Regions from separate parts of the Cryobacterium sp. AP27 genome, predicted to be linked through region 1. Evidence: predicted binding sites of a transcription regulator. Region 1 holds the regulator's gene; the other holds the start of a gene.
The links. Region 1 encodes LexA, which represses DNA repair genes until DNA is damaged. Its sites were predicted from a motif close to TCGAACANNTGTTCGA; they were not measured.
Positions count from the first base shown of each region.

Region 2: AC1MB9_RS12830 (Rv2578c family radical SAM protein) is a predicted target of LexA. The motif match lies at 3,284-3,299, and genes of this name have one in related genera.

Region 1 is NZ_CM155285.1:905,656-916,807, forward strand. Features, by position in the region: gene dapF (diaminopimelate epimerase) at 1-180, shown strand, start outside; gene AC1MB9_RS04190 (class I SAM-dependent methyltransferase) at 262-870, opposite strand; gene hflX (GTPase HflX) at 912-2,453, shown strand; gene AC1MB9_RS04200 (methylenetetrahydrofolate reductase) at 2,745-3,776, shown strand; gene metE (5-methyltetrahydropteroyltriglutamate--homocysteine S-methyltransferase) at 3,773-6,106, shown strand; gene lexA (transcriptional repressor LexA) at 6,179-6,913, opposite strand; gene AC1MB9_RS04215 (LysM peptidoglycan-binding domain-containing protein) at 7,169-7,615, shown strand; gene AC1MB9_RS04220 (histidinol-phosphate transaminase) at 7,688-8,785, shown strand; gene hisB (imidazoleglycerol-phosphate dehydratase HisB) at 8,795-9,418, shown strand; gene hisH (imidazole glycerol phosphate synthase subunit HisH) at 9,415-10,047, shown strand; gene priA (bifunctional 1-(5-phosphoribosyl)-5-((5-phosphoribosylamino)methylideneamino)imidazole-4-carboxamide isomerase/phosphoribosylanthranilate isomerase PriA) at 10,115-10,861, shown strand; gene AC1MB9_RS04240 (SseB family protein) at 10,845-11,152, shown strand, end outside.
Region 2 is NZ_CM155285.1:2,719,464-2,730,615, forward strand. Features, by position in the region: gene AC1MB9_RS12820 (hypothetical protein) at 1-837, opposite strand, end outside; gene AC1MB9_RS12825 (sensor histidine kinase) at 834-2,051, opposite strand; gene AC1MB9_RS12830 (Rv2578c family radical SAM protein) at 2,148-3,275, opposite strand; gene AC1MB9_RS12835 (malate:quinone oxidoreductase) at 3,490-4,968, opposite strand; gene AC1MB9_RS12840 (DUF1801 domain-containing protein) at 5,063-5,509, opposite strand; gene AC1MB9_RS12845 (EAL domain-containing protein) at 5,565-7,994, opposite strand; gene AC1MB9_RS12850 (aspartate-semialdehyde dehydrogenase) at 8,193-9,263, opposite strand; gene AC1MB9_RS12855 (aspartate kinase) at 9,326-10,603, opposite strand; gene recR (recombination mediator RecR) at 10,822-11,152, opposite strand, start outside.

The DNA.
Region 1 (11,152 bases):
GCCGTTGCCGCCGCCCTCGCGACCCGGCACTGGGCCGGAGCGGGCGCGCCGAACCAGTGGCGCGTCGACGTTCCCGGCGGCGTGCTCGGCGTGCGCATGTTCCCCACCGAAGACGGGGAGCACGTCTCATTGTCCGGGCCGGCCGAGCTCGTCTTCGACGGAGTGCTCGCGCTCGGTTAGCGGCTCTCCGGTCCAGCCGGCCGCCGCCGGTGCTCGTCCGTCTGCTGCGTCGTGATCAGCGTGAAGCCGACCCGGTCGGAGTCAGTCCCGGGAGACCAGCAGAATGCGGAAGCCCTTGCTGATGGACTCGCGGGAGACGGTGTACTCGTCGCTCAGTTCGGCCGCGAGCCAACGCTGGAGGGAGTCGGCGCCGAGGTTGCGCTGCACGACGAGCCAGGCATCCGCTTCGGACTCCAGGCGCGGCAGCCAGGTCGTCATGAGGTTGTGCAGCTCGTCCTTCCCCACTCGGATGGGCGGGTTTGACCAGATCGTGCGGAAACGGATGTCAGCGGGCACGTCGCTCGGTTGAACCGCCCGGATGTTGGTCAGTCCCAACCTGGCGGCGTTGGTGCGTACGAGGTCCAGGGCGCGCTCGTTCACGTCGACGGCCCACACGGTGGCCTCGGGGGAGGCGAGGGCGAGATGCAGGCTGATCGGGCCCCAGCCGCATCCGAGGTCGAGAAGGTCGCCCGTCGTCGGAGGGGCCGGTGCGTACTTGATCAGCACCTCGGTGCCGGTGTCAATGTGCCCGGGGCTGAACACATTGTTCGCCGTCGTCACCTCACGGGTGACCCCGTTGAGCTCGACCTCAATGGTGCGGGTGCGCAATTCGGTGCCCGGTGCGGGGGAGAAGTAGTGGTCGGATGACATAAATGGAACCTATCCGAGTTCATTGAACTAGAGTTAAAGGAATGATTGATTCAATCGTGCCCCATGAAGACGACGATGTAGTAGCCCGGGTGCTTGCGAGCGCCGAAAGTCGTGCCGCCGGCTACTCACTTTTCAGCACCGGCACCGCGCAGGCGCTGCAGGCCGAACCTGCCTCCGGCGTGCAACACAGCAACGACTTCGATGGCGACCAGAGCCAGCGTGAGGACCGGAACGCGCTCCGCCGCGTCGCCGGGCTCTCCACCGAGCTCCAGGATGTCACCGAGGTCGAATACCGGCAGCTGCGCCTCGAAAACGTGGTGCTCGTCGGCGTGTATTCGCACGGCACGGTCGCCGACGCCGAGAACTCCATGCGCGAACTCGCGGCCCTCGCCGAGACGGCCGGTGCCACGGTGCTCGACGGCCTGTTGCAGCGCCGTGCCACGCCCGACCCCAGCACGTACCTGGGCAAGGGCAAGGCAGAGGAGGTCGCGAATATCGTCAAGGTGATGGGCGCCGACACCGTGATCGCCGACACCGAGCTGGCCCCGAGCCAACGGCGCGCGCTCGAAGACGTCGTGAAGGTCAAGGTCATCGACCGCACCGCCGTCATCCTGGACATTTTCAGCCAGCATGCCACGAGCAGGGAGGGCAAGGCCCAGGTCGAACTCGCCCAGCTCGCCTACCTGCTTCCGCGCCTGCGCGGATGGGGAGACTCCATGTCCCGCCAGGCCGGTGGCCAGGTCGGTGGTGCGGGAGCCGGAATGGGCTCGCGTGGACCCGGTGAGACGAAGATCGAACTCGATCGCCGCCGCATCCACACCCGAATGTCCCGCCTGCGCAAGCAAATGATCGAGATGAAACCAGCGCGGATCGCGAAGCGGGCCAACCGCAAGCGCAACGCCGTTCCCTCCGTCGCCATCGTGGGCTACACCAACGCGGGCAAGTCCAGTCTGCTCAACCGCATCACCCGCGCCGGTGTGCTCGTGGAGAACTCGCTGTTCGCGACCCTCGACGCGACGGTGCGCAAATCCACGACCGAAGACGGGCGCCTGTACACACTCACCGACACGGTCGGTTTCGTACGCAACCTGCCGCACCAACTGGTGGAGGCATTCCGGTCAACGCTCGAGGAGGTCGCGGACGCGGACGTCGTCGTGCATGTCGTCGACGGGTCACACCCCGACCCGGTGAGCCAGCTCGCCACCGTACGCGACGTCATCGGCGAGGTCGGCGCCCGGGACATTCCCGAGCTCGTGGTGTTCAACAAGAGCGACCTCATCAGCGACGACGATCGCCTGGTGCTTCGCGGCCTGGAGCCGCACGCCACGTTCGTGTCCGCGCGAAGCGGTGAGGGCATCGACACCGTGCTCGCCGCCATCTCCGATCTGCTCCCCACACCGCAGATCGAACTGCACCTGCTCGTGCCGTACGAGCGCGGAGACCTCATCGCCCTGCTGCACGACCAGGGACGCGTCGTCTCGACCGAGTATGTCGAGGCGGGAACGCTCATCACGGCATTTGTCACGGCGGACATCGAACCGCAGTTCACTCCCTTCGTACAGCGCCCGGCCGTCAGCGCCTGACCCGGCCAGAGCCACCGAGCCGCCCGCCCGCCGACAATCGTCGGCCGGCCGGCGGCTCCTTTTCTGCCGCCCACACGGCAGTGTGAACCCTCGCAAGTCACGCGGCGTCACACTCCGGCGGGCCGCGCGGGAGTGTTGTAGATTTCTACACAATCGTTGCCCGGGGATTTCTGCCCGTGGCATGGAGCGACAGCCGAGCCCGGCACCCGCCCGCGAGTTACTGTCAGCTCCGCTGATGGTCCGCGGCCGCCCGGCCGCACCTTCCACCGCTTCTGCCGAATGAGGATCCCGATGACCGAGACGACGACATCGACACCGCGCGGGGCGCACGTGCCGTTCTCGTTTGAGCTGTATCCGCCGAAAACGGATGCCGCGGCATCCGCCCTGCACTCCACCATCAACCACCTCGCTGCGGCCGGTCCCGAGTTCCTCTCCGTGACGTACGGAGCCAACGGCTCGTCCCGTTCGGCGTCGCTCGACGTGCTCCGCTACATTCTCGAGCACACAACGGTGGACCCGATGGCGCACCTCACCTGTGTGGGGTCGTCCAACGTCGAAGCCAGTGTGCTGATCCGTGAATTCCTCGACGCTGGGGTTCGCAGCTACCTCGCGCTGCGCGGCGACCCGCCGCAGGGCGTCAACGAGGGAGAGCCCTTCCTCGGTGACCTGAACAGTGCCGCCGAGCTCGTACAGCTGATTCACCGGGTGCAGGCCGAACGTGTGCCCTACCGCGAGACGGTCATCCCCGGCCTGCCGGGCGCGCGCGGCGTGAAGACGGAGCGCGACAAGGTGCGCATCGCCGTCGCAGGATTCCCCAACGGGCATCCCCGGTCCCGCGGTACCTCGCAGGACATTGACACGCTGCTGGCCAAGCAGGCCGCAGGCGCCAACCTCGCGATCACCCAACTCTTCTTCCACGCCGACGACTACCTCGTGTACATCGAGCGGGCCCGCCGCGCGGGCGTCGAATTCCCCATCCTGCCGGGAATCATGCCCGTCACGAGCCCGGGCCGGCTGCGGCGTATCCTCGAGCTTTCCGGCGAGCAGCTGCCGTCCGACCTGGCCATCCAACTCGAGGTCGAACCGACCCCGGAAGGCCAGCGGGAGATCGGTATCACGCACGCCACTCAGCTCGCAGGGCAGGTGCTCGACGGCGGCGCCCCCGGCCTCCACCTTTATGCCTTCAACCAGCACGAGACCGTGCTCGAGGTGCTGCGCCGATGCGGCGCCCTCGACACCCATGAACCGCACCCCGCTTCCCCCCGTTCACCTTCGCGCTATCCCGCCTTCTCGGCGGCCTATCCAGTCAGGAAATCAGCATGACAACCACCCCCGAATTCCCGTCCGGAACGATCCTCGGCTACCCGCGGATCGGTCGTCGCCGTGAGCTCAAGAAGGCCGTCGAAGCCTTCTGGCGCGGTGCGATCACCGCCGACGAGCTGGAGAGCACGGCGGGTGCCCTGCGCCAGGGCACCCGCGAACGTCTGGCCGCTCTCGGCCTGGGCCGCACGGACTCCTCGATCCCCGAGTCCTTCTCGTTCTACGACCAGGTGCTGGATGCCGCCGTGACCGTGGGGGCCGTGCCCGCACGCTTCGCGTCGCTCGTGGGCGGGGACGGCCGAATCAACCTCGCCGGCTACTTCACCCTGGCTCGCGGCGAGGGAGACAAGCTGCCCCTGGAGATGACCAAATGGTTTGACTCCAATTACCACTACCTCGTGCCCGAGATCGGGCCGGAAACGGTCTTCTCGCTCGCGAGCGACCGCATTGTGCGCGAATTCGAGGAGGCCCGCGCGGCGGGCTTCACGACCCGGCCCGTCATTGTCGGCCCCCTCACGTTCCTGCTGCTGAGCAAGCCGAGCGACGAAGCACCGGCGGGATTCCAGCCGCTGTCGCGCCTCGATGACCTACTTCCCGTCTATGCCGAACTGCTCGCCCGCCTCGCGGCGGCCGGAGCCGACTGGGTACAGCTGGACGAGCCCGGCCTCGTGAGCGAAAGCATCGACGTGCCCCGAGTGGAGACCCTCGCCGCGCTGGCCGCGACCTACGCGACTCTCGGACAGTTGGACCGTCGTCCCGCCATCTTCGTCGCCGCTCCCTACGGCAGCCTCGACGACGCACTCCCGGTGCTCGCCGACTCCCCGGTGGAAGCCATCGGCCTCGACCTGGTGCGCGGGACCCTTCCGGCACCGACACCGGGACTGGCCACGAAGGCACTCGTGGCCGGTGTCGTCGACGGGCACAACATCTGGCGGGGTGACCTGCAGGATGCTCTGGACCGTGCCGTGGCCCTGCGCACGCTGTCCCCGTCGGTGAGCATCTCGACGTCGACCTCGTTGCTGCACGTGCCGCATGACGTCACGGACGAGTCCTCTCTCGGTGCGGACCTCACCAGCTGGTTGGCCTTCGCCGATCAGAAGGTCGCCCAGGTGGCCGTACTGGCTCGCGGGCTGGCCGAGGGGTCCGCCGCGATCGCTCCGGAGCTGGCCGCGGCCGCCGCCGCACTGGAATCCCGCCAGGCCAGCCCCGGAGTGCGTGACGGCGCGGTGCGCGCGCGCACGGCTACCCTCAGCGCCGCCGACTTCTCCCGTGGCGAGTACGCCGACCGACTCACCGCCCAGGAGAAGGCCCTCGGGCTGCCCCTGCTGCCGACAACCACGATCGGGTCCTTCCCGCAGACCGGCGAGATCCGCCGCGCGCGCGCCCAGCTGCTCAAGGGAACGCTGGCCGAGAGCGAATACCGCGCGCTCATGAAGGCCGAAATCGCCCGGGTCGTGCAACTGCAGGAGGAGATCGGACTCGACGTCCTCGTGCACGGCGAACCCGAGCGCAACGACATGGTGCAGTACTTCGCCGAGAACCTTGACGGTTTCGCCGTCACCGAGAACGGTTGGGTGCAGTCCTATGGGAGCCGCTGCACGCGCCCGTCCATCCTCTGGGGCGACGTGTCCCGGCCCAAGCCGATCACCGTGGACTGGTCCCTGTACACGCAGAGCCTCACGACGAAGCCGGTCAAGGGCATGCTCACCGGCCCGGTGACGATCCTCGCCTGGTCGTTCGTGCGCGACGACCAGCCCCTGGGCGAGACCGCCCGCCAGGTGGCGCTCGCGCTCCGCGATGAGATCGGGGACCTGGAGGCCGCCGGAATCGGTATCGTGCAGGTGGATGAGCCGGCGCTGCGCGAACTCCTGCCGCTCAAGACGGAGCAGCAGCCGGACTACCTCGACTGGTCGGTCGGGTCATTCCGCCTGGCCACGGCCGGTGTCGCGGACGCCACGCAGATCCACACGCACCTCTGCTACTCGGAGTTCGGCGTCGTCATCGACGCGATTGCGAACCTCGACGCCGACGTGACGAGCATCGAGGCGGCGCGGTCCCGGATGGAGGTGGTTCACGACATCAAGGCCGGCGGCTTCGACCACGGCATCGGACCGGGCGTGTGGGACATCCACTCCCCGCGGGTTCCGAGCGTCACCGAACTGACGGAGCTGCTCGAAACGGCGGTCGGATCCATCCCCGTTCGCCAGGTCTGGGTGAACCCCGACTGCGGTCTCAAGACCCGCGGCTACGCCGAAACGGTCGAGTCGCTGAACAATATGCTCGAAGCGACCCGGATCGTGCGCGCGAGAATCGGCGCGGCCGTACCGGCTTAACCCACAACACGGCGTCGCGCCGGGAAGTGCACATACGGTGCACGTCCCGGCGCGGCGCCGTTCTTGTCGTGACTAGACGGAGCGCAGAACGGCGACGACCTTGCCGAGGATTTCGGCGAAGTCGCCCACGATGGGCTCGAAGTTGGAGTTGCGGGGGAGGAGCCAGGTATGGCCGTCCCGCTGCCGGAAGACCTTCACGGTGGCCTCATTGTCGAGCATGGCGGCGACGATCTCGCCGTTCTCGGCCGTCTTCTGCTGCCGGATGACGACCCAGTCCCCGTCGCAGATGGCCGCGTCGATCATCGATTCACCGATGACCTTGAGCATGAACAGCTCGCCCTTGCCTACGAGCTGCCGGGGAAGCGGGAAAATCTCGTCGATCTGCTGCTCGGCCATGATGGGAACGCCGGCGGCGATGCGCCCGACGAGCGGAACCATGGCCGCGTCGCCGATCTGTGCAGGGAGTGCAGCGCTCTCCCGCACGATCGGGTCTTCCGGTGACCGGGGAACCTCGATCAGTACCTCAAGCGCTCGGGGGCGGTTGGGGTCACGGCGCAGGTAGCCGCTCAGCTCCAGCTGGTTGAGCTGATGAGTGACGCTGGAGAGGGATGCCAGGCCCACCGCGTCGCCGATCTCCCGCATGCTCGGCGGATACCCGCGCTGGCTGACCGAGCGCTGGATCACGTCAAGGATGGCGAGCTGGCGTTCACTCAGGCTCTTGCGGCGTCGGGTGCCGCCCTTGTCGCGGGAACCGCTGGTGTCTTTCGTCACGCTTTCGCTCCTCGAGTCGGTCCCGCCGGTGGACATAAGCCCTGCGACGGGAATGTCGGTGGTATCTGGTTGAGTTCGGATTGAACAACTTCCTATCGAAACTTTATCCAGTTTCCGCCGGTAAGACAAACATCTATTCGAGGGTGTCGCGATCACTTTGAGAAAATTGAGAGCGAAAGGGTTGATTGTTCGAATATTCGAAGTTATATTCGGAACATAGTTTCGCATCCGGCTCTCCCGGCCGAGAGTCGGATGCGCAACTCGCCGAATGAGATCACCCGGAGGTTCGACATGAGCACAGTACGCATGAGCACACTCGATATGAGCACAGCAGGCATGAGCACCGTAGACATCAGCTCCGCCGCGCACACGAGCACGGCACCCGATCGTGCGGCCCCGACGGCCACAACGCGATTTCGACTCACCCGGCGGGGACGTCTCGTGCTCACCACCGTCGTGGCCACCCCGGTGGTCATCGCGGCGGTCATGCTGGCCCTCGGCGGCGGAATCGACGCGGCAACCGCGTCCGGTGCCGCGTCCGGCTCCGTTCTGCAGACGGAACTCGTGTCGTTCCGCTACGTCACGGTGGCGCCCGGCCAGACCTTGTGGAACCTCGCCCAGCAGATTGCGCCCACCGCGGACCCGCGAGACGTCATCGTCGACATCGTCGATCTGAACCACCTGCAGGGCAAAATCCTGCAGCCCGGTCAACGTCTGGCCCTGCCCGCCGGGTACTGATCCTTTCCCCTCCCGCAGCGGACGGGCGCCGCCGGTTGGGGCAGAGGGCCCTCGTCGCCGTAGCATTGGCGGGTGACCAGTCTCAATGACCTTCCCCTGCGCGCCGACCTCCGCGGTCAAATCCCCTATGGAGCTCCGCAACTGCATGTTCCGGTAGCCCTCAACGTGAACGAGAACACGCATCCGATACCGGAGCCGGTGGCTCTGGACATCGTGCGGGCCCTGGCGCAGGCGGTTCTCACCGTGAACCGCTACCCCGACCGGGAGTTCACCGAGTTGAGGGAACGACTCGCCGGGTACCTCGGCCACGGACTGACCCCGGAGAATATCTGGGCCGCCAACGGCTCCAATGAGGTGTTGCAGCAGGTGTTGCAGGCCTTCGGCGGTCCCGGCCGGTCCGTGCTCGGCTTCGCCCCCACCTACTCGATGTACTCCATACTCGCCTCGGGCACCGGTACCGAGTGGATCGCGGGCGGGCGCGATGTCGATTTCACCCTGTCGCCGGAGACCGCAGCGGACTGGGTGACGCGCACGAACCCCGACCTCGTCTTTCTGTGTTCCCCCAACAACCCGACCGGCACGACCCTGTCCCTGGACACGATCAGCGCCGTCTATGACGCCAGCCGCGGAATCGTCGTCGTCGACGAGGCGTACGCCGAATTCGAACCCGACGGCACGCCGAGCGCCCTCAGCCTGCTTCCGGGACGCGAACGATTGCTGGTCTCACGCACGATGAGCAAGGCCTTCGCGTTCGCCGGCGCACGGGTGGGGTACCTGGCCGCCGACCCGGCCGTGACCGACGCCCTGCGCCTCGTTCGCTTGCCGTACCACCTGTCGGCCTTCACGCAGGCGGCGGCCAACGCGGCCCTGGCCCACACGGACGACATGCTGGCCATGGTCGACGACATCCGCGGTCAGCGCGACCGACTGGTCGTCGAACTCGCCCGCCTGGGCTACTCCCCGTACGAGAGCGGCAGCAACTTCGTGCTCTTCGGCGGCGTAGCGGATCCCCGCGCCACCTTCGAGGCGCTTCTGGCCGAAGGCATCCTGATCCGCGACGTCGGGATCGCCGGGCACCTGCGCGTGACGGCCGGTACGCGCACCGAGACGACGGCGTTCCTCGAGGCGTTGGAGCGCCTCGGTCGACCGACGTCGGCCGCGGGCGAATAAGCTGGGTTCATGAGCTCACCTTCAACGCCGGTTGCACCGCGCGTCGCCCACCTGCAGCGCGAGACCAGCGAATCGAGCATCGAGCTGTCGATCAACCTGGACGGAACCGGGGTGAGCGACATTCAGACGACCGTGCCGTTTTACAACCACCTGCTCACGGCATTCGCGAAGCACTCCCTCACCGACCTCACCGTACGCGCGCACGGCGATACCGACATCGACGTGCACCACACCGTCGAAGACATCGGGATCGTGCTCGGCCAGGCCATCAAACAGGCACTCGGCGACAAATCCGGTATCTCTCGGTACGGCGACGCCCTGGTTCCCCTCGACGAGGCCCTCGTGCAGGCGGTCGTGGACATCTCCGGTCGGCCGTACCTCGTGCACGGCGGAGAACCAGCCGGATTCGAGTTTCACCTGATCGGCGGGCACTTCACCGGTTCCATGGTGCGGCACGTGTTTGAGGCCATCACCTTCAACGCCGGACTGACCGTGCACGTCACTGTTCTGGGCGGTCGGGATGCGCACCACATTGCGGAGGCGGAATTCAAGGCCTTCGCCCGCGCCTTCCGACTCGCCAAGGCCCTCGACCCGCTCGTGAGCGGCATCCCCTCCACGAAGGGCGCCCTGTGACCTCTGTTGTGGTCTTCGACTACGGAACCGGCAATGTACACTCCGCCGTCAAGGCGCTCGAACTTGCCGGTGCCGACGTCACCCTCACCCACGACCGGAAGGTCGCGCTTGAGGCCGACGGACTCGTGGTCCCCGGCGTCGGTGCGTTCAGCGCGGTCATGGCCGCCCTGACCGCGGTACGCGGCGACGACATCATCGACCGCCGGCTGGCCGGAGGACGCCCCGTGCTCGGAATCTGCGTGGGCATGCAGGTGCTCTTCGAACATGGGGTCGAGCGTGGCGTCGACACCGAGGGCCTCGGCGAATGGCCGGGAACGGTGACGGAGCTTCCCGCGCCGGTGCTGCCGCACATGGGCTGGAACACCGTGACCCCCGACCCCGATTCCCTGTTGTTTCGGGGGATCGAGGAGGAACGGTTCTACTTCGTGCACTCCTACGCCGCCCAGTCGTGGACGCTCGATGTTCAGCCGCCGTTTCCGCAGCCCCGCCTGACCTGGGCCGAGCACGGCGGACCGTTTCTCGCCGCCGTGGAAAACGGGCCGCTCTCGGCCACGCAATTCCACCCGGAGAAATCCGGTGAGGCCGGCATCCGTTTGCTGAAAAACTGGCTGACCAGCCTGCGCCAGTAGCGCATCACCCCCACAGTATTTGTGTTCAAGTCGGCTGCCTCAGCGGCCATGTCAATCGAGGAAACATATGAGTGAGTTCAACACCACCCCGCGTCTCGTTCTGCTCCCGGCCGTCGACGTCGCCGACGGCAAGGCCGTGCGGTTGACGCAGGGCCGCGCCGGCACCGAGACGAACTACGGAACCCCCGACGATGCCGCGGCGGACTGGGTGCGCCAGGGAGCCGAGTGGATCCACCTCGTCGACCTCGACGCGGCCTTCGGCCGCGGAAACAACACGGGCGTCATCAAGAAGGTCATCCGCCAGGTCAAGAACGTGAACATCGAACTGTCCGGCGGAATCCGCGACGACGAGTCGCTCGAGGCGGCGCTCAACACCGGCGTGAAGCGCATCAACCTCGGCACGGCCGCGCTCGAGAACCCCGAGTGGGCGGCGAGCGTCATCGCCCAGTACGGCGAGGCCGTTGCCGTGGGCCTCGACGTGCGCGGAACCACCCTGGCCGCTCGCGGCTGGACCAAGGACGGCGGCGACCTGTGGCAGGTGCTGGAGCGGCTCGAGACGGCCGGATGCGCCCGCTACGTGGTGACCGACGTCACCAAGGACGGCACCCTGCAGGGACCCAACATCGACCTGCTCCGTCAGATCCTGGACAAGACCCGCAAGCCCGTCATCGCCTCCGGTGGTGTCTCGAGCCTCGACGACCTGATCGCCCTGCGGGAACTCGTGCCCCTCGGCCTGGAGGGAGCCATCGTCGGCAAGGCGCTGTACGCGGGAGCCTTCACCCTCGCCGAGGCGCTGGATGTCTCGGGCTCGTAACCTCGGATCCACGGGCCTGCCATCCGGCCCGGGCGACGCCGGCAACACGGCCGATTCCGCCGGTCAGCCCTGGGCCGGACGGGACTTCGAGCCGAACGAGAGCGCGGACGACGACGGGCTCGCCCCGACGCCTCTCCTGGAGGCGCTGCGTCGATTCCACGCCCGGGAAGCGGGCGAGGAGGGCGTCATCGACGCGGTCCGCGCCTCACGGCTGCTGATTCCCCTGGTCACCGCGCTCGGTGAGTCCGGCACCAACGACCACGGTGTGACGATCGACAAGACCCAGGAACT
Region 2 (11,152 bases), 1.7 Mb from region 1:
GCGCGCCACGAGGTCATCAAGCCAGGTGCGATCGGTTTCGGCCACGAGTGCGGTGCGCACCTCGTCGGCGAGGAGACGGGCACGGTCGATCTCCACGGCGGTGACGCTTCCACGAGCCAGGACCTCGTTCAGGAACGGAAGCACGTGCGAGTCGAGGTCGCTGAGGCGTTGCTGCACGACCGCGCGGGCCGTGGGCGCCCGGCTCGCTTCCGTGTCGAGCCGAATGGACCGCTGCGCATCGGTCTGCCAAATGCGGATGGACTTGACCACCTGTCGGCAGTACGCGGCGCCCGCCAACGCCGGAGCGAGCAGCTGAACGGCAGCCAAAATGGCGAAGAGCGCCGGAGTTCCGGTGCCGAAGAACACGGCCTGCGCCCAGGCCCCGCACGCGACGACCATCGCGGCGATGACGGCCAGGAGCGCGATCTCCCGCCACGGGCGGAAGGGTGCGAGGGCGAGCAGGAGGAGGCCGAGGGCGATCTGGCCGAAGTCGTTGTGCACGGAGGCGTTATGGCCCCACATTCCGACCTGTTCGAGGACGTAGGCCAGCAGGGCGAGACCGACCATGACCAGACTCGACCGAGCCTGGAACGGGGCGCTTTCGGGAAGCGATGCCCACACGAGCAACCCCGCCGCACCTGCGAGGGACACCACGGCCAGGGCGGTGAACAGCTCGTGCTGCACCTCGCCGGCCTGCGTGAGGGTGGAGTAGACGGCATAACCCAGCACGATCAGCGCGGTGACGGGAGCGAGGGGCCAGACGGCGAGGCCACCGATCGGGTCGAGTCGTTGCTGGGTGGCGTCAGGCCGCTGCAGGGCGACGTCGGGCGCCTTCATCGCGCTCCGGGGACTGCGGCCGGCGCGGGGCGCACGGCGGCGTCTGGCAGCGGCACGGTGAGGCGCACCGTGGTCCCGGCGCCCGGCCTCGTCCAAATGGTGACGGATCCGCCGACCCGGTCGATGCGTCGTCGCACGGACTGGCGCAGTCCGAGGCGCCCGCGGCCGGAACCCGACAGGGTGAAGCCGCGGCCGGCATCCGCGACCATCACCGCCACGCCCTCCGAGTCATGTTCGATGCTCACCTCGGCCGCCGTGGTTCCCGCGTGCAGCAGCACATTGCCGAGGCACTGCTCCACCGCCAGGGCGAGCTCCCGGTCCACCGAGGAGTCGAGGCGGTCCAGCACGTCGACCGACCCGGTGACGTCGACCGTGAGGCCGGCCGTGCGGCACCGGTCAACGGATGCGAAGAGGGCGCTGGTCGCGAGGACGCCCGTTCCGGGGGCGTGCGAGTCGGCGAGCCAGTCGGTGTCGTGCAGGGTGTCGAGGGTGTTGCGCAGACCCGAACGAACGTGCGGAGTCAGCTCACCGGGCGAGGACAGCGAGAGGGCCACGAGCTGATTCACGGTCGTGTCGTTGAGCACCGCGATCGATCGGTTGTCGAGCGAATGGCGCAGCTGGCTCGCCGCATCGTTCTGCGCCGCCCGCAGCAGGGCGGGCTGCGCGAGCGCTCCCCGGCGGCGACCGAGAGATGCGAGGAGCAACACGGTCGTCAGGAAAACGTAGGCGGACACGGTGAAGAAGTCGCGGCCGCCGCTGATGCCGGCGTGCGCGATGGCGAGCAGCGCCGCCGCTTCGGCCAGGAGAAAACCGGCCGTGCTCCAGAAAACACCGACGACGAGCCCGGACCCGGCGCCGCCGACCATGATCAGGGCCATCTTGGGGAGGGCAAGCAGAAAGACGGTCGACGCGGAAAACTCCTGCGGCACGCCCAACACGGTGTCGGTGAAGACATATACGCAGAAGGTTCCGGTGATCAGATACGCGAGGGAGGTCACGAGATTGCGGCGTCGTGCGAGCAGAACGAGAAGTCCGGCCATGGCGAGGATGACGGCGATGGTGAGGGACAGCTCGGTTCCGCTGCGCGTCGAGCTGAGGATGGCGACGGAGGCGAGGGCGCCCGCGAGACAGATCAGACCGAACCAGTTCGCGGCCCGCGCGAGGGCGCGACTGAGCGCTGACCGAACCAGGTATCCCGGTAATCCAAGAGTCATCACATCCCCCTCAGTTTTAGTATGCCATCTGAGGCTTGGAGTCCGCCCGCGTCGTGGGTGCACCGGCCCCCGCCGGCGTGCGGGGCGGCGGTTCGGCTAGAAGAGTCGGGGCGCGAGCTCCGGCGGGAGTTCCTCGGCGATGAGCGACCCGGCGGAACCGGCCGCGGCGTCACCGGCGGGCGAGAAGCCGGGGGCCACGGTCGGCCCGGAACCGGCGGCCAGCGCAGCATCCAGAGCGCTCGAGCGCGGTCCGCCGGTGGCCGGGTCGGTGCGCCCCCGCTCCAGGCCGTGCGCGCGCATGAGGGGTCTCATGCGCGCCGTGAGCCAGGTGCGATAGTCCTTCGCGGCATAGGTGCCGCCGGCGAACACTTCCCGGTAGCGCGGCAGCAGCTCCGGATGTTCGCGCTCGAGCCACTGGAAGTACCACTGCTTCACCGTTGGTTTGAGGTTGAGCGCGCAGTACAGCACGCTCGACGCCCCGGCCGCCTTGGCCTGCCGCAGCGCCTCGTCGAGGTGCGCCCGGGTGTCGGTGAGGAACGGCAGAATCGGCATCATGAACACCCCGCAGTCCATACCGCGCTCGCGCACCGCGGTCACTGTGGCAAGCCGGGCCTTGGTGGTCGGCGTTCCCGGTTCCACCGACTGCTGCAGCTCGTCGTCGTAGATGGCGATGGAGAGCGCCAGATCCACCGGCACCAGTCGGCTGGCCTCGGCGAGCAGGTCAAGGTCGCGGCGCAGCAGGGTGCCCTTGGTGAGAATCGACAGCGGCGTGCCCGATTCCGCGAGGGCCGCGATGATGCCCGGCATCAACCGGTAGCGGCCTTCCGCGCGCTGGTACGGGTCGGTGTTCGTGCCGAGCGCAACCGGATGCTTTCCCCACGTCGGCTTCGCGAGTTCTTTGCGCAGCACCTCCGCCACGTTCACCTTGACGATGATTTCGCTGTCGAAGTCCTTGCCGGCGTCGAGGTTGAGGTACTCATGTGTGGGCCGGGCGAAGCAGTAGGCGCAGGCGTGCGAGCATCCGCGGTAGGGATTGATCGTGTAGCCGAACGGCATCGCGCTCTGCCCGGGAACCCGATTGAGCGCGCTCTTGGCGAGGATTTCGTGGAACGTGATTCCGGCGAACTCGGGCGTTTGCACGCTGCGCACGAAATTGCTGAGCCTGGCGAGCCCCGGGAGCGCGCCGGCCTCCTCCGTCGTGAGTTCCTGACCGGTCCAGCGCATGACTTTATTCGAACACAACTCCGAGTGGAGCGCAAGCGTGCCACGGCATCCCACGGCATCCGCTGCTAAAACCGGTCATTCTGAGACACGCCGTGCCAGGTGGCAGCACAGACGGCGTGTCTCGAAAAACACCGGTTTTGCGCACGGGCCCCACGGATGCCGGGGGCCGGTCGAGTCGGGCGGTGGAGTCAGGCGGTGGAGTCAGGCGGTGGAGTCAGGCGGTGAGGTGCAGAACCTCGGCGGTCGTGGCGAGCGAGGCGGCGGCCGCGGCCGGGTCGTCGGACAGCTTGGTGCCGTGGCTCGGAATCATGGCGCGGATCTTCGGTTCCCAGCCCGCAATGCGGTCGGGGAAGCACCGCGCCAGCAGGTCCACCATGATCGGGGCCGCCGTGGATGCCCCGGGCGAGGCCCCGAGCAGCCCGGCAATGCTGCCGTCGGCGGACGTGATCACCTCGGTACCCATCTGGAGGATTCCGCCCTTGGCGGCATCCTTCTTCATGACCTGCACGCGCTGGCCGGCGGTGATGAGTTCCCAGTCGGCCATCTTGGCGGTGGGCACGAACTCCTGCAGCGCCTTGAGCTTGGCCTTGCGGGAGGCGAATACCTCGCCGATGAGGTACTTCATCAGGTCGAAGTTGTGCCGGGCCACGGCGAGCATGGGGCCAAGGTTGTGTAGACGAATCGAGAACGGCAGGTCGAACCAGGTGCTCGTCTTGAGGAACTTCGGGCTGAAGCCGGCGTACGGGCCGAACAGGAGCGACATCTCACCATCGACGATGCGCGTGTCAAGGTGCGGCACCGACATGGGAGGGGCCCCGACGCCGGCCTTGCCGTAGACCTTCGCCTGGTGCTGGGCGACGAGATCGGGGTTCGTGGTGCGCAGGAACTGCCCACTGATCGGAAATCCGCCGAATCCCTTGATCTCGGGGATGCCGCTCTTCTGCAGCAGCGCGAGGCCGCCACCGCCGGCGCCCACGAACACGAACCTGGCATTGACCGTACTGCGGGTCTGCCCGACCTGCTGCAGCAGGTTGATGCGCCAGGTGCCGTCGGCGTTCTGCTTGAGGTTGGTCACCTGTCGGTTCATCTTCACCTCGACGTCATGCTTGGCGAGGTTGTCGAACATGAAACGCGTGAGGGCACCGAAATCCACGTCGGTTCCGAGGTCGCTGCGCGTGGCCGCGATCTTCTGCCCGGACGGACGCTTCTTGGTGATCAGCGGCGTCCACCGGCCGATGACGGCCGGATCGTCGCTGAACTCCATGCCGGCGAACAGCGGCTGGTTTTTGAGCACCTCGTAGCGTTCGCGCAGGTAGGCGACATTGGCCTTGCCGCGCACGAACGTCATGTGCGGGGTGGAGTTGATGAAGTTCTCCGGCTCGGGCAGCGCGCCGGTCGTGACCAGGTGCGCCCACAGCTGCCGGCTGATCTGGAACTGCTCGTTGATGTTGACGGCCTTGTCGGCGGTCAGCTTCCCGCCGGGCACTTCCGGCATGTAGTTGAGCTCGCAGAGCGCCGCGTGGCCGGTGCCGGCGTTGTTCCACGGGTTTGAGCTTTCCTGCGCCGCTTCCCCGAGTCGCTCATACACTTCGATGCGCCACGACGGCTGCAGCTCCTTGAGGAGGGTGCCGAGAGTAGCGCTCATGATACCGCCGCCAATGAGAACGACGTCTACGGGTTCCGTTGAATTCACGCTTCCGAGTGTATCGCGGCGCCGGAGCGCCGAACGCCGGGCGGCGTTCGCGCGGGGTCACGGCCGGGAACGCGAGGCGGGCGGGCGGGTGTGGCTAGTGCTTGATGCGCTCGTAGCGGGCGAGGAAGGCCTCGACCGACACGCTGGCGACCGAACGGGCAACGATGTCCAGGTCGACTTCGGCCAGGGTCTTGAACCGGAGACAGGATTTTCCCATGTTGAGTTTGCGGCCGGTGGCGGCCCATTCGGCGCGGAACGCGGCATCCGCTGCCGGGTTGCTGTAGAGCGCCATGAGATACAGCGAGTGATAGTTTTTCTGCGCCGCGAGACTCACGTAGGACAGCGGCAGGCCGTTATACGTCGTGGGGTAGGTGCGAAGCGGAATCACCCAACCGGGCATTCCGAAGTGCATCCCCAGTTCGTATCCGGGCGGCATTGCGTCGCGCACCGCGTCGATCACGGGGTACAGAACGGCGCGGGAGGCCGGGGCAAGGTCGTAGAAGTAGTTCTCGACGTCCGCGGGTACTGGGGGTTGTGTCACGAGTCAACGCTACTCACGGAGCGGAGATCGTGCCACGTGGGGTCGCCGGCCACCGTCACGAACCGGGTGCCACGAGGGCGTCGTCTTCGGCCCGCGAGTCAACGGGCTGCTCGGCGTGCTCGCCTGCGCACGCGGCGTGCGGGATGACGGCCGCTGCTCCGTGCTCCTCCAGCCGGGCGAGGATGTCTTCCAGGCTCTGCGGGGTGCCGTAGTGGAAGCCCTGTGCGCTGCGAATGCCCAGTCGGGTCAGCTGGGACGCCATGACCGCGTCTTCGACGCCTTCGACGATCATCGAGTACTCCAGGTTGTCGCCAAAGCCCTGCAGCGCCGTGAGCACCTCGCGCTGGCGCACATCCTCGAGATCGTCGACGAGGCTCTTGTCGATCTTGAGAATGTCCATCGGCACTCGCACGAGCGAGTCCACCGACGAATCCTCCGAACCGTAATCGTCGAGTGCGATGAGGATTCCGATATCCCGCAGACGGTCGACTTGGGCGCGCAACGCCGGCGACACGCGCGCCACCGAGCGCTCGTTCAGTTCGAGGCACAGGGAAATATCGGCGTAGCGGTGGGCGAGGTCTTCCACGAATCTGCCGAGGCGTTCCGGCAGTACCTGCATCGCCTCCACGTTGATGGTCATACACAGGATGCGCGGCTCAACCAGGCGGAATTCGGCTGCGGCGGCCATAGCCTTCTCGGCGACCTGTCGGGTGAGTTCGTCGAGCAGGCCGAGGTTCTTGGCCTTGGCCACGAGCGAGGGCGGCGACAGCGCTCCGATCTCCGGATCGGTGAACCGAACGAGCGCCTCGAACGCCCAGATCTGACTCGTCACGAGGCTCACGATCGGCTGGTAGGCCATTTCCAGCCGGTTCTCCCGAATGGCGTCGGTCACGGCATCGTTCACCTGCGGCGACCGGTGGTCCGAGATGCTGATGCTGCTCTCATCGGACGGACCGCCGCTGCGGCGGGATTTCTTGACCGAAAGCATGCTGCGGTCGGCATCGAGAACGAGCTGGGAAGCATCCACTTCGCGGTGCGCGGAGTACGCCAGGCCGATGCTGAGCAGCGGATGCACCGTGGTGTCGGCGACCATGAGCGGCGCGCCCGTCGCGGCGAGGATCTCGTCGGCCACGAGTTTGGCTTCGGCGAGTGAGGAGAGCCGGGTGAGGATGATGACGAACTCATCGCCGCCGACGCGGGCGACCACATCGAAGGGACGCACGGCGAGGCGCAAGCGGTGGCCGATCGCACGCAGAACGTCGTCGCCGGCCTGGTGGCCGAGCCGGTCGTTGAGGCGTTTGAAGTCGTCGAGGTCCAGGAAGAGCACCGCAAGCGCCTCGGAGTAGTTGCGGTGATCGTTGATGTTGTTGAGCGCCTCCTGGAAGGCACCGTAGTTGGGGAGGCCGGTGAGCGGATCGGTCGTGGCCCGCAGCGTCAGTCCACCGATGTCGTGCCGTGTTTGCACGACGACGTCGGTCGTGTGCGCCAGCGCATTCAGGGCGAGCTGGTCGTCGCGGCCGAACGCCACATCCATCCCATCGCGGTGGGCCACGATATAGAGCACCTGGCCCTCGACCAGGGTGACGGCCGCCGCGATGTCGCTCGGGGACCCGGGGTGGCTGCGCACGGTCACCGTTTCGGCTCCGACGGCCTCGCTGACGGCACGGCGCAGGAGGTCCGCGAAAGACTCGGAGTCTGCGGTGTGATTGAAGGACTTCGCGTTCAGGGCGGCGGTGCCCCGGATCAGACCGTTGAAGCGCCGCCGCATGTCGTACAGGCGCACCGAGGCCTTGGCGGCAATGGTGATCACGGTGAGCAGAAGAAGGATGACGAGCGCGTTGCGCGGCTGCACGGACTCTTCGAAGTAGGGCAGGGACGGGTCGTTCCACAGCGCGACGAGGGCGGTGAGCGCCGCGGCGCTCGCGAGCGTGGTGACGAAGCGGGCCGGGTCGCTCGGGAGCCACGCATCGAATGCCCAGGGGGCCGCGGTGCTCATGCGACGGCCCGTTTCCACGAGCAAAACCGTCACGACGAACGCGACGGCCGCAATCAGCGCGGCGATCGCCTGTGGTGCGTCGGCGTCGCGCAGCGCGTGATGAACCATGAGGTAGATGGCGGCCCCGATGCCAACCAGGCCGGAGGCATACGCGGCCATTGACCAGCGGTGAGTGCGGGCGAGAACGCGCACGACCGTCCCGATTGCGAGCACGCCCACGGCGGCCGGGTCGCCGAGCATCGGCGAGAGAATCGGCAACGCAATCACGGGAAGGGTGAAGGAGAGGCTGCGGTACGGCGGCCCGCCCACCCAGAACCGGTAGCTCTCGAGGGCGACGACGCAGCCCACGCCGATGGCGGCGATGACCAGGTCGGTGATCGTGCCCCGAAGAACGTGGGTCACGGCATCGACAATCACGGCGATGCCGTAGGCCGTGAAAATCACGAACCCGGCCCGCCGTAGCCCGTCCCACAACCGATTACGCCTCACAAGCCAGAGTTTAGTGCAGCGCGAGCCCAGTTAGGGGGCCGACAAGGCACTCGCGCCCCCCGGCATCCTGCGGAATGACGTGTCATTGTCCTGGCCTCGTGACCCCGACGCGGGGCGCGATGGGCGTCACGCGGGCGCGCCACAGCACCTCGGGACCGAGCCCGGCGGGTGCCGAGCGGCATCCGCCGGGCGGTGCGGCTATGCCGAGACGAGCTCCGCCGCGACGAGCTCCGCGATCTGCACGGCGTTGAGCGCGGCGCCCTTGCGGAGGTTGTCGTTGCTGATGAACAGGGCGAGGCCGCGGTTGTCCGGAACGCCCTCGTCCTGACGGATGCGGCCGACGAAGCTCGCGTCCTCGCCGGCCGCCTGCAGCGGGGTCGGCACGTCGGTGAGGGTGACGCCGGGGGCATCCACGAGCAGTTCGTTGGCCTGCTTGACCGTGAGCGGCCGGGCGAATTCCACGTTGATCGACAGGGAGTGGCCCGTGAACACGGGCACGCGCACGCAGGTGCCGGAGACGCGGAGGTCGGGAAGCCGCAGAATCTTGCGGCTCTCGTTGCGCAGCTTCTGTTCTTCGTCGGTTTCGAAGCTGCCGTCGGGGACGACGGACCCGGCAAGCGGGATGACGTCGAAGGCGATCGGGCGGGCGTAGATCGTCGGCTCGGGCAGCGTCACGGCCGTGCCGGAGTGCACGAGGCCCAACAGGTTCTCGTCTTTCACGGCGACGCGCACCTGGGAGGCCAGCTCGAATGCACCGGCGAGGCCGCTTCCGGACACCGCCTGGTAGGTGCTCACGATGAGGCGTTCCAGGCCGGCCGCTTCGTGCAGCACCTTGAGCACGGGCATTGCGGCCATGGTGGTGCAGTTGGGGTTGGCGATGATGCCCTTGGTGGCCAGGTGAATGGCCTCGGGGTTGACCTCACTCACCACGAGGGGCACGTCGGGGTCCATCCGCCATCCGGAGGAGTTGTCGATCACGGTGACACCGGCGGCGGCGAAGCGCGGCGCCTGCACCTTGGACAGCGACGCACCGGCGGAGAAAATCGCCACGTCGAGGCCGGTGGGGTCGGCGATCGCCGCGTCTTCGATCACGACGTCGACGCCCTTGAACGGCAGCGTGTTGCCGGCCGAACGGGCGGACGCGAAGAAGCGGATGCTCTTCACCGGAAAATCGCGCTCGGCCAACAGCGCACGCACGACGGCGCCCACCTGTCCGGTGGCACCGACGACGCCGATGTTGATTCCTGCGGTTACAGCGTGGGTGCTCACTTGCTTCCTAACGTAGAACGGTGTCGTGCGTCCGCGAGATGCAGACTCGGTGCTGGTGTGGCCTAGCGGCCGGTTCCGCCGTGTACCTGGGCGTCGGCGTCGGCGTCGAGCCCGAACGCGGTGTGCACCACGCGGAGGGCCTCGTTGATGGTGTCGGCGCGGGTGACAACGGAGATACGAATCTCGCTCGTGGAGATCATTTCAATGTTGATTCCCGCCTCATAGAGCGCCTCGAAGAGTTTGGCCGACACCCCCGAGTTGGTGCGCATGCCTCCGCCGACCAGGGCCAGCTTGCCGATCTGGTCGTCGTACTGCAGGCCCTTGAACCCGACCTCCTGCTGCTCGTTGGTGAGCGCGGTGAGCACCTGCTGACCCTCCGACTTGGGCAGGGTGAACGAGATGTCGGTGAGTCCCGTCGACGCGGCGGACACGTTCTGCACGATCATGTCGACGTTGGCGTTGGTCTTCGCGACGATCTTGAAGATGAGGGCGGCCTTGCCCGGAATGTCGGGAACGCCGACGACGGTGACCTTTGCTTCACTCAGATCGGCGGCAACCCCGGCGATGACTGGCTCTTCCACTATCTCTCCATTCGCGCGGGCAGTATCGGCGTTGTAAACGACCGTGCCGGTGTTGTTATTAAAGGATGACCGCACATGCAGTGTGACGCCATGGCGCCGGGCATATTCCACGGCGCGAATGTAGAGAACCTTGGCGCCGGCGGCCGCGAGTTCGAGCATCTCTTCGCTGGACACGCGGTCGAGTTTGTGGGCCTTGGGCACGACGCGGGGGTCGGCGGTGTAGATGCCGTCGACATCCGTGTAGATCTCGCAGACGTCGGCGCGCAGGGCCGCCGCGAGGGCGACGGCGGTGGTGTCGGAGCCGCCGCGTCCGAGGGTGGTGATGTCTTTGGTGTCGCGGTTGAAGCCCTGAAAGCCGGCCACGATGGCGACGGCGCCCTCGTCGAGCGCTTCACGGATGCGGCCGGGCGTGACGTCCACGATGCGCGCCGACCCGTGGCGGGCATCCGTGATCATGCCGGCCTGGCTGCCGGTGAACGAGCGGGCGTCGTACCCCATGCTCTTGATGGCCATGGCCAGCAGGGCCATGGAAATGCGCTCGCCCGCGGTGAGCAGCATGTCGAGCTCGCGGGGAGCGGGAAGCGGCGTGACCTGGTGGGCGAGGTCGAGCAGCTCGTCGGTGGAATCGCCCATGGCCGACACGGCGACGACCACTTCATTGCCGGCCTTGCGCGTATCGACGATGCGTTTCGCGACACGCTTTATGCTTTCGGCGTCGGCAACGGACGATCCGCCGAACTTCTGCACGATCAAAGCCACGTAGCACTCCTGAGGTGGGGGAAGATGGGCAGGGCCCAAGCCCCCAGTATAAATGTCATGCCACGCGGCGCCCACCATGTGACGTCATGTGGCCCGCCGCGGGCTCGTGGCCGCTGCACAAAACCGGGGATTCTGAGACACGCCGGGGTGCGGCGCCACGCGGCGCGGCGTGTCGTGAACGGGCCGGTTTTAGGGGCGCCGGCGCGGAGCGGGGTGGACTACTTCGCGACCTCGCGGCGACCCTCGAAGGCACGGCCGAGGGTGACCTCGTCGGCGTATTCCAGGTCGCCGCCGACCGGGAGGCCGGAGGCGAGGCGGGTCACTCGAATTTCCAGCGTGGTGAGCAGGCGCGACAGGTAGGTGGCGGTGGCCTCCCCCTCGAGGTTCGGATCGGTCGCGATGATGACCTCCTGAACCGTGTTGTCGGCGAGCCGTTGCATCAGCTGGCGGATGCGCAGGTCGTCGGGACCGACGCCGTCGATGGGACTGATCGCCCCGCCGAGCACGTGATAGAGCCCCTTGAACTCGCGGGTGCGTTCGATCGCCACG